DNA from 4 places in the Neorhizobium sp. DAR64872/K0K18 genome. Region 4 is predicted to be linked to each of the others. Evidence: predicted binding sites of a transcription regulator. Region 4 holds the regulator's gene; each other region holds the start of a gene.
What was found. Region 4 encodes LexA, which represses DNA repair genes until DNA is damaged. Its sites were predicted from a motif close to TGTTCNNNNTGTGTTCNG; they were not measured.

Region 1 (4,201 bases), 1.6 Mb from region 4:
TCACGCAACGGATGCCGAAATCGAGAAGTGCCCAAGGCGCGTGCTCACGCGACGAGCCGCAGCCGAAATTGTCGCCAGCCACCAGGATCTTGGAATTGCGATAGGCCGGCTTGTTCAAGATGAAATCCGGGTTTTCTGACCCATCCTGATTGTAGCGGGATTCTGCAAACAGTCCCTTGCCGAGACCGGTTCGCTTGATCGTCTTCAGGTAGTCCTTGGGAATGATCATGTCGGTGTCGATGTTGACGACCGGAAGCGGCGCTGCGACGCCTGTGAGTTGCGTGAACTTGTCCATGATCTGCCTCCAAGGGAGTTGTCGTGAAGGCCAAATAAAGCAATTTGCCGCCGATTTGAAGGGCATTATGCCTTCAACCGGTACTCCGCTGCGCCAGAGCGCGCAGGCGGAGCGAACATGATGACGCTAGAGGTCGATGATGGTACCGCGGCCGTCGTTCCACACACGAATATCGCGGCTGGCCGGCTTTGGTCCGAACGATTTCGCTCGCACGGGTACAGGGTTCAACCTGGTCGAGATCGCCCTACCAATTGAAAGAAGGACGAGAATGCCGGCAAATGCGACGGTCAGAGACGCTGTAAAGAGCGCCGCCATGGCAAGCACCGCAATAGCTGAGGCGACGACGAAAAATGCACGAATGTTTTGCATGGATCATACCTTTCAACGTCTGAAATGTGGGACCGGCCGGCCCCGCTTACAAGTGGTTTCACGACCTCCTGTCTTGCCGAGGGCCAAAAAGCTTGTCACAACCACGTTATGACTTTTCCCAATGATTACATGGTCCCGAAGCGATGGCCGCTCTGATCCGGCGCTCGCTCCTGAGCGTTCCCGCGAGCAACACCCGTGCGCTTTCGAAAATCCCGCAGCTCGACTGCGACGGCGTGATTTTCGATCTGGAGGATTCCGTGGCATTCGCGCAGAAAGCGGAAGCGCGGGATAACCTCCGCAGAAGCTTTGCCGAGCTGAATTCCGATGGTCTCGAGACGGCTATCCGGATCAATCCGCTCACAAGCGAATTCGGTCCTGCGGATCTCGAGCTCATCGTCGAACTTCTGCCGGATGCGGTGGTCATTCCCAAGGTTGAGCATGCGGACGACGTCCAGGTGATCGCCGAGCGCCTTTCTCAGGCGGGCGTGCCGGAGAGGGTCTCTATCTGGGCGATGATCGAAACGCCGCTCGGCGTCCTCAACGCCGCCGAAATCTCGAGCGTGGGCGGACGGATCAAATGCCTCGTCGTGGGGCTCAACGATCTTCGCAAGGCAACGGGTGTTTTGCCGCAACCGGGGCGGGCCAATCTCATACCCTGGTTGATGCAGGTCGTGCTGGCGGGCAGGGCCTATGGTGTCGATGTGATCGACAGCGTGTTTAACGATTTCAAGGACGAAGTCGCGTTCGAAGCCGAGTGCGCCCAGGGCCGCGCCATGGGATTTTCAGGCAAGATGCTGATCCATCCGGCGCAGATCGACGCGGCCAACCGTCATTTCGGTCCTGATGATGATGCGCTTGAAGAGGCGCGCGCCATCATCGAGGCCTTCCGCCAGCCGGGAGCCGAAACGCTCAACGTCATCAACCTCGACGGTCGCATGGTCGAGCGTCTGCATCTCGAGGATGCGGAAAAGCTCGTCGCCAGCGCGGCGGTCATCGCCAACAGAAAGAGAAAGCCATGAAAGTATATCGTTTCATCACCGGTCCTGACGATGCCGCCTTTTGTCACCGGGTGACGGCGGCGCTGAACAAGGGCTGGGAACTCTCCGGTTCGCCAAGCTACGCCTTCAACGGCAAGACGGGCGAGATGCATTGCGGCCAGGCCGTGATGAAGACCGTAGAAGGCAAGGAATACAGCCCCGACATGAAGCTCGGCGAGCAGTAAAAAGCTAGGCCGAGGTGTGTCTGCCAGCGCTGGATCAGCGCTGGCTTGCTTCCTCGGCGCTCGCCTCGATGCGCTCCATGTCGTCGTCACTCAGGCCGAAGTGATGGCCGATCTCGTGGATAAGGACGTGGGTGATGATATCGCCCAGCGTTTCCTCATTCTCCGCCCAGTAATCGAGGATAGGCCGGCGATAGAGCCGGATGCGATTGGGCAGTTCGCCGGTTTCGACCGTAAACCGTTCCGAAATGCCACGTCCTTCGAACAGGCCCAGAAGGTCGAACGGCGTTTCCAGCGCCATGTCTTCGAAAACGTCGTCGTCCGGAAATTCTTCGACCTCAATGGTGAGGTTCGTCGTGAGTTTGCGGAATTCGTCCGGAAGGTGGCTGTAGGCTTCTAATGCCAGCGACTCGAACGTGCTGATCGTCGGCGCATGGCGATCCTGCCAATCATCGGTCTGGTCAATGCGGGCCATGGGATCTCCTTCCAACTCAGGCACATATAATACCTGAAGCAGCTATTTCGAGAAAAGAATCATTGCGATAGCTTTTAGAGGAAAAGATTCCTGATCGGGAGCTGTTGACTCTTTGCCACGTGTCTGGAATCCATAAGAACATAAAGCGAACATTATCGATGGAGTTAACGCCATGGCCAAAGGTGCCTGGGCGCGGGAGAGACTTTTGCCCTGCGCAAGCCGATCTCGGAGACGGAAAGCGGTCGGCGAGCTTGCTCGTGATGCTCGCGTCTGGTCTGGATTGGAACCCGCATGACCGCCTGTTTTCGATCCCCTCTGGCGCATCGACAGAGGCGTATTCTGACACTCGTGTTCCCGCGTCTGTCAACCGACAGAATTGCGCGCCGCCGCTGGGGTATGGACTGGCGGTCTTACCGCCATCACGACCATCCACCGATCGTCTTTGCCGGGCGCCACGCCGACAGGATGTGCCTGACAGTGCTCGACGCGGCCGCCGAACGCCTTAACCTGAAGCTGGGGCAGGGCGTTTCAGAAGCGCGAGCGATCTTTCCGGAGCTCGACGTGATGGACGAAGACGATGATGCCGACGCGGCGCTTCTGATGGCGCTCTCCGACTGGTGCGACCGATATACGCCACTGGTGACGCTAGAAGGGCGCAACGGGCTCTCTCTGGATATCACGGGCTGTGCGGATTACGGTGGCGGAGAGCAGGGCTTGCTCGGCAATGCCTCCCGCAGACTCCGTCAGATGGGTTTCGACGTCAAAGGGACACTCGCATCTTTTCCGGGCGTGTGGAGCGATTCTGCTTCTGCCGCGGACGGAACCTGTGGCGGCGCGTTGTTTCGATCGAGTGACGTTCGAGCCTTTTCAGAGATATCGCAGCGACACAGCAGCCGGTTAGGCATCACTGCCTCCGATCACGGATCGTTGATAAGGGGGTTATGATATGTCAATTACCGGGCTGGATTCTTTCTTGACATCGGTTGTCCTCTTTTGCAAAAAAGACTGTATCGAGGTCAATGTTCTCCAGGTCGATTTGAAATGCTGGTTTGCAGTTGTAATTACATCACCGAAAGGGAGATCAAGGATACGATCATCCAACTCCTCACTGAGGACTGTTGGCAGCTGATCGTTCCCGTGAAGGTCTACCATGCGATGGAAAAGCGCGGCCGTTGCTGCGGTTGCTTTCCCAATGTCGTTGATCTGATCATCCGCACGACCGAGGAATATCACGCCCAGCGGCACTCGACGGAAGCTGACGTGATCGTATATATGTCGCGCTTGAAACAACTCCACGAAGAAAACAGGAGAGCGGACATTGAAAGGCGACTTACAGGTCATCGAGCGGCTTAACGAGGCACTGTTCCTCGAACTTGGCGCTGTGAACCAATACTGGCTGCATTACCGTCTCCTGCACGATTGGGGTTTTACCAAGCTTGCCAAGAAGGAACGTGCCGAGTCCATCGAAGAGATGCAGCATGCCGATCGCCTGATCGACCGCATCATCTTCCTTGAGGGCCATCCGAACCTTCAGACGCTGGCGCCTCTGCGCATCGGCCAGAACGTCAAGGAAGTTCTCGAAGCCGATCTGGCCGGCGAATACGATGCCCGCACCGCCTACAAGGCCTCGCGCGATATCTGTCACGCCGCCGGAGACTATGTCTCCATGAAGCTTTTCGAACAGCTACTGATGGACGAGGAAGGTCATATCGACTTCCTCGAAACGCAGCTCGAACTGCTCTCCAAGATCGGTGAAGAGAGATACGGTCAGCTCAACGCGGAATCCGCAGACGCCGCCGAGTAACGGTCAAGTCTTCGACATTCTGTATCAAGGCCCGGTGGA
Region 2 (4,201 bases), 800 kb from region 4:
ACGAGGCAAAGAGCCATCTCAAGGCGCTGATCGATTCGGATCCGGCCGACATCCGCAGCTATATCGCCTATGGCAGCGTGCTTTCCGAAGCCAAAGACTACAAGGCGATGGCCGCCAATTACGACAAGGCTGTCGAAATGATCGGCTCCGTGCCGAAGCCGGGCGACTGGACCGTGTTCTTCCAGCGCGGCATTTCCTATGAACGCCTGAAGCAGTTCGACAAGGCCGAGCCGAATTTCCGTCGGGCCCTGGAGCTTAACCCTGAGCAGCCGCAGGTTCTGAATTATCTCGGCTATTCGCTTGTCGACCTCAACCTCAACCTTGCCGAAGGCCTCGACATGATCCGCAAGGCAGTCGATGCGCGGCCGGACGATGGCTATATCGTCGATTCGCTGGGATGGGCCTATTTCCGCCTCGGCAAGTTCGATGAAGCCGTGACCGAACTGGAACGCGCGGTACAATTGCGGGCCGGCGATGCGACGATCAACGACCATCTGGGCGATGCCTACTGGCGTGTCGGCCGCAAGCTGGAAGCGGTCTACCAGTGGAACCGGACGCTGATCTCCGAAGGCGAGGACGTCAACAAGGAAATGGTCAAGGAAAAGATCGCCAACGGCCTGCCGCCGCTCGATCCGAACGCGACGACGGCCGATCGCGGCCAGGCAGCACCAGTGCCGCCTGCCCCGCCGGCACCTGCCACTCCCGACAAGAAATCCTGATAAAGCGGGCTTTCCAGCATGACCATATCCGATACGCAAGACGCCACAGACGTGGCCCTGACAGAACTTGCGCCTGCGAAGATCAATCTTGGCCTGCATGTCGTGGGGCTTCGCTATGACGGGTTCCACCTGCTGGAAAGCGTCGTCACCTTCGCCGATCTGGGTGACGAGCTGACCTTCACGCTCTCGGAAGCGGATGAGTTTTCCGTTTCCGGCCGCTTTGCGTCCGAGCTTTCAAATGACGAGGCGGGCCAGGCTGGCAATCTCGTGATCAAGGCGCGCGATCTCTTTCGCCAGCAGCTGGTTTCCAACGGCTTTCCGGCGCCTCCCGTTTCGATCCACCTCGAGAAGAAACTACCGATCGCGGCCGGGATCGGAGGCGGGTCGGCCGATGCGGCGGCCACGCTTCGCGGCCTTTTCCGGCTGTGGAATGCGGAGATACCGGAAGCAGCCCTTCTGGCGCTTGGCCTTTCGCTGGGGGCCGACGTGCCCATGTGCCTGACGGGGGCTGCCGTTCTGGCCGAGGGCATCGGCGAAAGGCTTGAACCGCTGCCGACCATGCCGTCCCTTTCCCTCGTGCTCGCCAACCCGCTGATCAGCGTCTCGACGCCTGAGATTTTCAAGCTACTGGTCGACAAGGAAAACGAGGCCCTGCCGCCGACGCCGACCGACGCAGACGGCTGGCTGCCTTACCTCAAAACGCTTCGCAACGACCTGGAGCCGCCGGCTCGCGCGCTCATCCCCGAGATCGAGGAACTCTCCGCGATGATCGCAGCGCAAGGTGCCGAGCTGGTGCGCATGTCCGGATCCGGAGCGACCTGTTTCGGTGTGTTCCCTTCGAAGACAGACGCGGAAGCCGCCGCGCAGGCGCTGACCGCCCTGAAGCCGGACTGGTATTTCGAAGCGGTCGAAACCGTCGGAGCAAAGCCATGAGCAAGATCGCCGAAACGCGCGAGTTCATTCCTATTTCGATCGCGGTACTGACCGTGTCGGATACCCGGACTATGGTGGACGACAAATCTGGCGATACGCTGGTTGCCCGTATCGCGGAGGCCGGTCACAGGCTTGGGGCACGCGCCATCGTGCCCGACGACAAGGAGCGGATCGCCGGCCAAGTGCGCGAATGGACGCTCGACCCTGAGATCGACGTGGTCATCACCACCGGAGGAACCGGCTTTACCGGCCGCGACGTGACGCCGGAAGCGCTGGCGCCGCTGTTCGACAAGAAGATGGACGGGTTTTCCGAGGTGTTTCACCGGATTTCCTACGACAAGATCGGTACTTCGACGATCCAGTCGCGGGCCACCGGCGGCGTTGCCAATGCGACCTTCATCTTCGTGCTGCCCGGCTCTCCCGGTGCCTGCAAGGATGCGTGGGACGGCATATTGAAAGCGCAGCTGGACTACCGCCACATGCCCTGCAACTTCATCGAGATTATGCCGCGGCTGGACGAGCACCTGCGGCGCGGTTCGGGCAAGTAACGGCCTGATCTACCGCGCGGACGCTGCGACCCAGGCGGGGATCATTTCGCTCGCCAGTCTCGACGGCTTTGCGGCGGTCTTTACAGCCTTGGCTATACCCTCAAGACCCATGCCGGGCTTTGCGAGAGCGACGGCCTCGCGCTTGGGCAGGATCAGCCCCTGCTCGAGCGGCGGGACTGAACGGACGATCCTTGTGAGGAACGGCTTGCGGTAGGTTCGCGAAGGCGAGAACCTGGCCGGCTGACGGTTGAGCGCCAGATATTCCATCACCTCGTCGATCCAGCCGGCCTGGAGACGCGCTCCGGGCTCCAGCAGAAGCAGCCATTCGGCGCGCGCCTTGTGCAAGATATCGACGATATCCCAGGAGCTGTGGAAACGACAGCCGGCGGCATCCGCGACACGGGAGGACCCGTCGCGCGAGTTGTGATCGAGCACCACGACATCGCTGACCAACCCCTCCACCGCGGCGGAAACAAGGACGGACAACGTCTGCGCGAGCTCGGCTTCCTGATCCCGGCATTCCAACAAAACAGTCAGCATTTTCAATGTCTAGCGCATTGTACAACGGATTGCCACAAATCCTTTGCGAGTTTGTTCTTGCATTGTTCTCAATGTCGCGATAGGAATCTTGTCATTCGAGAACGGGAATTTTTCCCGTCAGGAGTGCCCCATGAACGAGCTGTCCCATTTGCGGCAGGACGCATTCGCGCCTGCTCATACGGCTGATATTGCCGATGCATTGGTGAAGACCTCCGGCCTCCGGATCGAGGGGGATCGCCGGCGCGGTCGTGGCGCCGGACTGAACCCTTCAGGACGTTTCGAGACGGAGCGTCGCGAGGCTTTCGACGACGGCTGGCAGACGATCGAGGAACTGGAACCGTTCAGGACCGAGGTGCAGGTGGAAAAGCCACGTACCGCGATTACCCGAAACGATTCTCCCGACATTCCCTTCGACCGCTCAATCAACCCGTACCGCGGCTGCGAGCATGGCTGCATCTACTGTTTCGCGCGGCCGAGCCACAGTTTCATGGGGCTTTCGCCGGGGCTGGACTTTGAATCGAAGCTGTTTGCCAAACCCGACGTGCCGAAACTTCTGGAGCGCGAACTGAGCAGGGCCGATTACAAGGTCCGGGCGATTGCGATCGGCACCAATACCGATCCCTACCAGCCGATCGAACGGGAATGGCGCGTCATGCGCCAGATCCTGGAGGTACTGCAGAAGGCCAACCATCCCGTAACAATCGTCACCAAATCGTCGCTGGTCACCCGCGACATCGACATTCTTTCCGACATGGCGTCGAAGGGCCTTGCCAAGGTCGCGATATCGCTAACCACCCTCGACCGCAAGCTTGCCCGCAGCATGGAGCCGCGCGCGTCGACGCCCGCCAAACGGCTCGAGGCGATCAAAGCGCTCTCGGACGCTGGCATACCGACAGCTGTGTTCACCTCGCCGATCATTCCGGCGCTGAACGACCACGAGATCGAGCGGCTCCTGGAAGCGGGGCACGCTGCCGGCGCAACGGAGGCGAGTTACGTGCTCTTACGTCTGCCGCTGGAAGTGGCGCCGCTGTTCCGCGACTGGCTGCTGCAGCATTACCCGAACCGCTACCGGCATGTGATGTCGCTCGTTCGTTCGATGCGGGACGGCAAGGATTACGACGCGGAGTTCGGCAAGCGGATGAAGGGCACCGGCCCTTATGCCTGGCAGATCGGGCGGCGCTTCGAGCTGGCGACCAAACGGCTCGGCATGACGCGCCGGGGTATGCCGCTGCGCGACGACCTGTTCCTGCGCCCGGATGGGGCTGGCGTCCAGCTGTCGCTGCTTTGAATTCTATTCGCAGGAGCTCCGTCGCCCCTGCGAAACTGCCTGATGACGTCTCGCAGGGTACAGCGGATATCATTCAGGTCGATTAATTTCTAATTTCGGCACGGTCCCCGCATATTACCTGCCGAAAGACCCCCGGTCCCACCATCATCCCGAAAGGGCGCCCCCGATGGTGG
Region 3 (4,201 bases), 300 kb from region 4:
CGAAAGCCGCAGTGTCGTGATCAACCGGCCGCATGGTGAGGACACCGATCAATCCGCGTCGGCAATGCGTTTCACGCGCTTTTTCAACAACACGCCGATGGCCATTGCGTCCGTTGATGGCGAAGGCCGGATCCTGCGCATCAATGCGCCGTTCCTGCGACTGTTCGCCGGGGTTCTGACCCGCGACGACGTGGAAAGCGGTGCGTCGCTGGAGCGTATCGCGCACGAGACGACCCGCGATCAGCTGATGGCGGCGCTTGCTGCCGCACGCGACCGTCAGGGCGACATTACTCCGATCAATTCGCGGCATCCGGGCGACGAGACCCGCTATCTGCGTTTCTACGTCAATGCGGTGATCGACGAGAGCGACGAGGCACCCGAAGAGGCGGCCATCATCTATTCCGTCGAGACGACCGAGCAGAAGGCGCTCGAGACGCAGATGGCGCAGACCCAGAAGTTGAACGCTGTGGGCACGCTTGCCGGCGGCATCGCCCACGATTTCAACAATGTGCTGACGGCAATCCTTCTGTCCTCCGATCACCTGCTTTTGCAGGCGCGTCCGTCCGATGCGAGCTTTGCCGACCTGATGGAAATCAAGCGCAACGCCAACCGGGCCGCCGTTCTGGTGCGCCAGCTCTTGGCCTTCTCGCGCAAGCAGACGATGCGTCCGGCGGTGCTGAACCTCACCGATGTGGTGGGCGACCTGCGCATGCTGGTCGACCGGCTGATTTCCGGCACCAATGTCAAGCTCGATGTCGACTACGGGCGTGACCTGTGGCCGGTGCGTACCGACCTGTCGCAGTTCGAGCAGGTTCTCATCAACCTCTGCGTCAACGCGCGCGATGCGATGCCGCAGGGCGGCACGATCCTGATCAAGACCCGCAATGTGACGGCCGAGGAAACCAGCAGCTTCCATCAGGCCGATCTGCCGGCGGAAGATCTCGTGATGGTCGAGGTTGCCGACAGCGGCACGGGCATTCCGCCCGAGATCATGGACAAGATCTTCGAGCCGTTTTTCACCACCAAGGAAGTGGGCAAGGGTACAGGTCTCGGCCTTTCGATGGTCTATGGCATCATCAAACAGTCCGGCGGCTATATCTATCCGGAATCGGAAGTCGGTCGCGGAACGAGTTTCCGGCTGTTCCTGCCGCGTCACATTCCCGAAATACCGGTCATCACGCCGGAGGCCGCAGAGGCTGCAGCTCTGGCAGCCGCACAGCCCGTGGCTTTGAAGGCGCCGTTAGAGGATATGGATCTCACGGGCAAGTCTGCGGTCGTGCTGCTTGTGGAAGATGAAGAAGCGGTTCGCCGGGGCGGCAAGCGCATGCTGGAAACGCGCGGTTATACCGTGCACGAAGCCGGATCCGGCGTCGAAGCACTCGACATCATGGACGAGCTCGAAGGCAAGGTTGATATCGTCGTTTCCGACGTTGTCATGCCTGAGATGGACGGGCCGACGCTTCTGACGGAACTGCGGAAATCCTATCCGGATCTGAAGTTCATCTTCGTCTCCGGATACGCGGAGGACGCGTTTGCGCGCAACCTGCCGGCCGATGCGAAGTTCGGTTTTCTGCCCAAGCCGTTTTCGCTGAAGCAGCTTGCCGTTGCGGTTCGCGAGATGCTCGACTCGGACTGATTTTCTGATCTGCCTGCCAACCTTTATGGAGCCTCGCGATTCGTCCGTCGAACCGCGAGGCTTCCTGCTTTAACTCCTGATTTTCCACAGGTTATGCGCGCGAGAACGTTCCGCGAACGAAATCGCGATAACGCTGTGCAATCAAGCTGATAAAAGCCTCTTGATTGATGAGAACAAAAAGAGTACACGATGTCCATCGGCTGCTTCATTGCTTGCGTGGCGGCAATAACCTAAAGGTGGGACCTCATGGCACAGAATTCATTGCGGCTCGTAGAGGATAAAGGCGTGGACAAGAGCAAGGCGCTCGAAGCAGCACTCTCACAGATCGAACGATCCTTCGGTAAGGGATCGATCATGAAGCTTGGCTCGAACGATAGCATCGTCGAGATCGAGACAGTTTCCACCGGTTCCCTGAGCCTTGATATTGCGCTCGGCATCGGCGGTCTGCCGAAGGGCCGTATCGTCGAAATCTATGGTCCGGAAAGCTCGGGCAAGACGACGCTTGCGCTGCAGACCATTGCTGAGGCTCAGAAGGGTGGCGGTGTTTGCGCCTTCGTCGACGCGGAACACGCACTCGATCCGGTCTATGCCCGCAAGCTCGGCGTCGATCTGCATAACCTCCTGATCTCGCAGCCAGACACCGGTGAGCAGGCGCTTGAGATCACCGACACGCTGGTGCGTTCCGGTGCTGTCGACGTTCTCGTCATCGACTCGGTTGCGGCATTGACGCCACGCGCCGAAATCGAAGGCGAAATGGGCGACAGCCTGCCGGGTCTTCAGGCCCGTCTGATGAGCCAGGCACTGCGCAAGCTGACGGCGTCGATCTCCAAGTCGAAGACGATGGTGATCTTCATCAACCAGATCCGCATGAAGATCGGCGTGATGTTCGGTTCGCCGGAAACGACGACAGGCGGTAACGCGCTGAAATTCTACGCGTCCGTCCGTCTCGACATTCGCCGCATCGGCCAGGTCAAGGAACGCGAAGAAGTCGTCGGAAACCAGACACGCGTCAAGGTCGTCAAGAACAAGATGGCGCCTCCCTTCAAGCAGGTCGAATTCGACATCATGTATGGCGAGGGCGTGTCCAAGACCGGCGAGCTCGTCGATCTCGGCGTTAAGGCTGGGATCGTCGAGAAGTCGGGCGCATGGTTCTCCTACAACAGCCAGCGCCTTGGTCAGGGCCGCGAGAACGCGAAGTCGTTCCTGCGAGACAATCCGGAAGTGGCGCGTGAAATCGAGACGTCGCTGCGCCAGAACGCCGGTCTGATCGCGGACAAGTTCCTGCAGAATGGCGGTCCTGATGCCAATGACGGCGACCAGGCCCCGGACCCTTGATCGGACCTGGGTTGGGATGTCGATCTAGGGCATCCTGACGCTGATATTCACCGGTGTTTTCCGGTTTTCAAATCTTGCCGGCCGCCATCTACGAGATGCGCGGCCGGTCTGCGTTCCGGGCGGGTTTGGGATGATTAGGGGTGCTGTGGCTGGACAGTCGGGAACGCGGACGATACAAGCCTTTCGTCTTCGAATAACAGCATCGCACCCGGCGATAAAAAGGGCTTAGCATGAGCGGCGTGAATGAAATCCGGTCGACGTTTCTCGACTATTTCCAAATGAACGGCCACGAGGTTGTGTCCTCGTCCCCGCTTGTGCCGCGCAATGACCCGACGCTGATGTTTACCAATGCCGGTATGGTGCAGTTCAAGAACGTCTTTACCGGTCTTGAAAAGCGCCCCTACACCACGGCCACCACCTCCCAGAAATGCGTGCGCGCCGGCGGCAAGCACAACGATCTCGACAATGTCGGTTACACCGCCCGCCATCTCACCTTCTTCGAGATGCTCGGCAACTTCTCGTTTGGTGACTATTTCAAGGAAAACGCGATCGAGCTTGCCTGGAAGCTGGTCACCGAAGGGTTCGATCTGCCCAAGCACCGGTTGCTGGTCACGGTCTATTCGGAAGACGAGGAAGCTGCGACGCTGTGGAAGAAGATCGCCGGCATTTCCGACGACAAGATCATCCGCATTCCCACCTCCGACAATTTCTGGCAGATGGGCGATACCGGCCCCTGCGGTCCGTGCTCGGAAATCTTTATCGACCAGGGCGAAAATGTCTGGGGTGGACCTCCGGGCTCGCCTGAAGAAGACGGCGACCGCTTTCTCGAATTCTGGAACCTCGTGTTTATGCAGTACGAGCAGACCGCTCCTGGCGAGCGTACGCTGCTGCCGCGCCCGTCGATCGATACCGGCATGGGTCTCGAGCGCATGGCCTGTGTCCTGCAGGGCAAGCAGAGTGTGTTCGACACCGACCTGTTCCAGACGCTGATCGGAACGATCGAGGATGTCCTGAGCGTGAAGGCCCAGGGCAGTGCCAGCCACCGCGTCATCGCCGACCATCTGCGTTCGTCCGCGTTCCTGATTGCCGACGGCGTGCTGCCATCCAACGAAGGCCGTGGTTACGTGCTTCGCCGCATCATGCGCCGCGCCATGCGCCATGCGCAGCTGCTCGGTGCCAAAGAACCGGTCATGTACAAGCTGCTGCCGACGCTGGTGCAGGAAATGGGCC
Region 4 (4,201 bases):
AACGGCGGCGCGGCCCATCGAGCCGTCTTCCAGATAAACATCCACCTCGACGGTCGGATTGCCACGGCTGTCCAGAATTTCGCGAGCGATGATGTCGGTAATGGCGGTCAAGGGTCTCTCCTCGGTTGATGTGCGAGCCTGAATTCGCAGGCTCAGCGAACAGGCGTGTCATCGACATTGTGCGATCGTCGATGACACGCGGATTACAATCCAGTCAATTCGGCGGTTTTTCGACGCCGTCAGCCTTTTGCGATGGCGTCGAAGGCCAGCAGCTTTTCCAGAAGCCGCGGCATGTCCTTCAGGTGGACCATATTCGGACCGTCGGACGGTGCGTTGTCAGGGTCTTCGTGGGTCTCGATAAAGACGCCAGCAACGCCGACGGCGACGGCTGCCCGGGCAAGCGTTTCGACAAACTCGCGCTGGCCTCCGGAGGAGCCGCCCTGGCCGCCCGGCTGCTGCACGGAGTGGGTTGCGTCGAAGATGACAGGGCTTCCGAGAGCCGCCATGATCGGCAGCGAACGCATGTCGGAAACGAGAGTGTTGTAGCCGAACGACGCACCGCGCTCGCAGAGCATCACATTGGGATTGCCGCTTTCGAGGAACTTCGCCTGAACATTCTTCATGTCCCAGGGTGCCAGAAACTGCCCCTTCTTGACGTTGATCGCGCAACCCGTCTTTGCAGCCGCGACCAGCAAGTCGGTCTGGCGCGACAGGAAGGCGGGGATCTGCAGGATATCGATCGTGTCGGCCACGAGGCCGCACTGCTCTTCCGTGTGAATGTCGGTCAGAACAGGAAAGCCGTATTCCTTCTTGAGATCGGCAAAGATTGCCATCGCGTTGTCCAACCCGATGCCGCGCTTGCCGGAGATCGACGTGCGGTTCGCCTTGTCGAAGGAGGACTTGTAGACGAGGCCGATGTCGAGCTTCTTGCAGAGTTCGACAAGCGTACCCGCGATCATGAAGGCGTGATCACGGCTTTCCATCTGGCAGGGACCGGCAATCAGCGAGAGCTTTGCCGTGTTGGAAAAAACGACTTTCGAACTCCCCTCGCCCACGGACACTTCAGAATTGGCGGAGACTGTCATTTCACTATTCCTCGAAACCGAAAACCACACCTTGCCCCGGGGCTGCCGACACGATCACGCGGCCATCCCTGCGGATGAATGCGACGTCATTAGCAGCAAGGGTGATCTCTGTCACGGCGAGATCGGTGGTCTTGAAGATGATCCCGCGCGCAGCGAGGCGCGACGATAACAAGGGCTTCATCGAAGACCGGAACTCGTCGCTGAACGTGTCGTTGGATTGAATGCGGATGCTGGCATTGGCAGCTTCGATCCGCAGACCGTCTTTCCCTTGCTCGGGCTGAGTCTCGAACACGGTTTCGAAAAGCGGCAGAAACTCCAGCGGGTCATCTGCAGAAAAGACGATCTCTCGAAGGCCTGTAACGGCGTTTGCGTGCTCATCAAGACCACCGCGATCTGCCGGTAATGCTGCCATTCGCTGGCAGGAAAACAGCAAGATGTCATCGACCTCGGGAACTGCCGCGAACGCCAGACGGAATGAGACTTCGCTCTCCCCACCATCGGGCAACTGCATCGGGCGGGAGAATTGAAGCATCTCGCCCGCAGACATGTGCCCGTCCACAAAACGCATATGATCGGCCGCTGCATCCTGCGTCCCGATGACCACCGCCGATAGACCTTCCCTTTTCCGCTGGCCGCGGAAGCGGATGTCGCGATCGGTGAACACGTTGCCTCGTTTTGCCGCAAGCGAGGCTTGCCGACGGTTCACAATGGCCAGTGGCTCGAGGTACGAGCCATCCGCGAAGAATATGCAGGCATTGGCTGTGCCGAAAGGGTGAACACCTTCAGGTGCCACAGTAAAGCCGAGAGCGGTCAACCTCCCCCGCGCTGACGCCAGATCTGCAACGGGCAGAACCAAATGATCGACTGACTTGTTACCCACTTACACCCCCAAAGTCTTATTCCGCAGAACATTGGCTATCGCGGGAAACTCGGCAAGTGCTGCGCACGAACTGAATACGTGATCGAACGCTGAAATGAGACTATTCTTGAGCAAAAATTTGGGGCTTGCGGAACACAGATAGAACATATAGCGTCCGTTCTGCATTTGTTTCCAATTCTGAGGGTCCCGTCCATGCTGACACGCAAGCAACAGGAGTTACTTCTGTTCATCCACGAGCGGATGAAAGAATCAGGCGTGCCGCCGTCGTTTGACGAAATGAAGGACGCTCTCGACCTTGCATCGAAGTCCGGCATCCACAGGCTGATCACCGCGCTCGAGGAGCGTGGCTTTATTCGCCGTCTGCCGAACAGAGCACGCGCGCTCGAAGTGATCAAGCTGCCTGACGCCTATGTGGCGAACCTTCATCCGCGACGGGGATTTTCTCCCAGTGTCATCGAGGGAAGCCTCGGCAAAACGCAACCGGTCGTCGCTCAGAAGCCGGCGCCGGTCATGGCGGACAATCCGTTCTCGACAAACATCCCGGTCATGGGTCGAATCGCTGCCGGCGTGCCGATCTCCGCGATCCAGAACAACACCCATGACATCGCCGTTCCGATCGAGATGCTGGGTTCCGGCGATCATTACGCGCTCGAAGTGAAGGGCGATTCGATGATCGATGCCGGCATCCTCGATGGCGATACCGTCATCATCAAGAATACCAGCACCGCAAGTCCAGGCGATATCATCGTTGCCCTGGTCGATGAGGAAGAAGCGACCCTGAAGCGGTTTCGCCGCAAGGGTGCCTCGATCGCACTGGAAGCGGCAAACCCGGCTTACGAGACCCGCATCTTCCCCCCCGACCGGGTGAAGGTCCAGGGTAAGCTTGTCGGCCTTATTCGCCGCTATCATTAAGAACGGTGTCATCCCGGAGATGCGCAGCAACAGCCTCCGGGATGCCAAAGTCGAATTGTCGCGTTTGCCAGTCATAGAACCGGTGGACGGTCCACGGACGGCTTGAGGTCTGTGCGCTGTCTCGCATCGCCGCCGTAATCTTGATGTCTGGCGCTGTCGCGTTCGGAATAATGGTGATTTCCAGTGCGCCAGTCCGGCGCAACGTCCGCCCGCTGAGAAGCAAGGCGCCGGAGCGGCAAGTATCGAAGCGTGCGCCGGGCGAGACGATGATCCGACCGAAATCGCAGGCAAGACCGGTGTATCGGTTGTCTTCGACAGTGACGATCCGGATGTCCTGAGCAGTCTGCGCCGCGCACAGGATTTTCGGCAGACAGGCAAATCGTCCGGGCGTGAATGCTTGAAGAAAGCCCCTGACATATTCGATTTCCCGGCGCGTCAAATCCGGTCGCGAATGTGGTCTAGGGCGTTTGTCATCGCTTTTCGCAAGGCTGGCACCTCGCGCTGGTTCCGAAGAGGCAAGAACCGGCAAGGCGAGCGGTTGTTCTCCGGTCTCAAGCACCAGCGCTCGCCGCCATTGATCGAAGATAAATCCCGCCGGTCGGGTTCGATTGAGGGTGATCTTGTCATCCTTGATCACGCCGACCGATGCGCCGTCTTCGGATATGACGATATCAGGCCTCGGCGCCGAGCCTGAGCGGACCGCAAAGAGCAAAGCCACCGCCATGAACAGCGCGCCTGTCAGCCTCAGCGGCGTGCGCAGCAGCGTCAGAAGCAGAAAGCCTGCCGTCGCCAGCGGCAGGAAAAGCGGGTTCTGCCGGCCGATGGCAATATCGCCGCCCCATGCGGCGACGATCTCGGCAATGCGAATGACGATCCGCAGCCCCTCGCCCATGATGAACAGAAAGGGAGCATCCAGCCCGAACGGCATCAGCAACATGCCAACAAGCCCTGCCGGCATCACCACGAAGGAAATGATCGGCATGGCCGCGAGATTGGCCGCGAGGCCGTAGGTGGTCAGATGGTGGAAATGCTCGATCGAATAGATCGACGTCGACGTACTGCCGATCAGCGACGTCACCACGATCCCGGCAATGAAATGGAACGTCGCCGCGACACCCGTTATCCACCGGTTGCTACCTTTTGTCTCCTCCTTACCTTTCGCGAAATATCGCGTCCAGAGGGCGAACCCTGCCACCAGTGCCGCGGTTGCCGCAAACGACATCTGGAAACTCGGACCCAAAATCTCCGACGGCGAGATGGCGAGGATGATGATTGCCGAAAGGGCGACGTTGCGAAGGCTGATGGAGGGTCGATCGACGAGCAC

Region 1: a site for LexA is predicted at 2,493-2,510, ahead of ACQY1P_RS22055 (metallopeptidase family protein). Genes of this name have one in related genera too.
Region 2: a site for LexA is predicted at 2,793-2,810, ahead of ACQY1P_RS08620 (PA0069 family radical SAM protein). Genes of this name have one in related genera too.
Region 3: a site for LexA is predicted at 1,806-1,823, ahead of recA (recombinase RecA). Genes of this name have one in related genera too.

Annotation. Positions count from the first base shown of each region.
Region 1 covers NZ_CP191446.1:3,404,608-3,408,808, reverse strand. The annotation lists gene leuD (3-isopropylmalate dehydratase small subunit) at 1-295, opposite strand, end outside; gene ACQY1P_RS22070 (hypothetical protein) at 422-664, opposite strand; gene ACQY1P_RS22065 (HpcH/HpaI aldolase/citrate lyase family protein) at 808-1,683, shown strand; gene ACQY1P_RS22060 (DUF1737 domain-containing protein) at 1,680-1,886, shown strand; gene ACQY1P_RS22055 (metallopeptidase family protein) at 1,921-2,358, opposite strand; gene ACQY1P_RS22050 (hypothetical protein) at 2,836-3,303, shown strand; gene ACQY1P_RS22045 ((2Fe-2S)-binding protein) at 3,400-3,711, shown strand; gene bfr (bacterioferritin) at 3,677-4,162, shown strand.
Region 2 covers NZ_CP191446.1:676,581-680,781, reverse strand. The annotation lists gene ACQY1P_RS08640 (tetratricopeptide repeat protein) at 1-719, shown strand, start outside; gene ACQY1P_RS08635 (4-(cytidine 5'-diphospho)-2-C-methyl-D-erythritol kinase) at 738-1,652, shown strand; gene moaB (molybdenum cofactor biosynthesis protein B) at 1,649-2,200, shown strand; gene ACQY1P_RS08625 (glycosyl transferase) at 2,210-2,740, opposite strand; gene ACQY1P_RS08620 (PA0069 family radical SAM protein) at 2,871-4,028, shown strand.
Region 3 covers NZ_CP191446.1:1,772,101-1,776,301, reverse strand. The annotation lists gene cckA (cell cycle histidine kinase CckA) at 1-1,636, shown strand, start outside; gene recA (recombinase RecA) at 1,883-2,971, shown strand; gene alaS (alanine--tRNA ligase) at 3,202-4,201, shown strand, end outside.
Region 4 covers NZ_CP191446.1:1,476,299-1,480,499, reverse strand. The annotation lists gene eno (phosphopyruvate hydratase) at 1-111, opposite strand, end outside; gene kdsA (3-deoxy-8-phosphooctulonate synthase) at 240-1,085, opposite strand; gene ACQY1P_RS12595 (VOC family protein) at 1,090-1,965, opposite strand; gene lexA (transcriptional repressor LexA) at 2,158-2,877, shown strand; gene ACQY1P_RS12585 (ComEC/Rec2 family competence protein) at 2,858-4,201, opposite strand, start outside.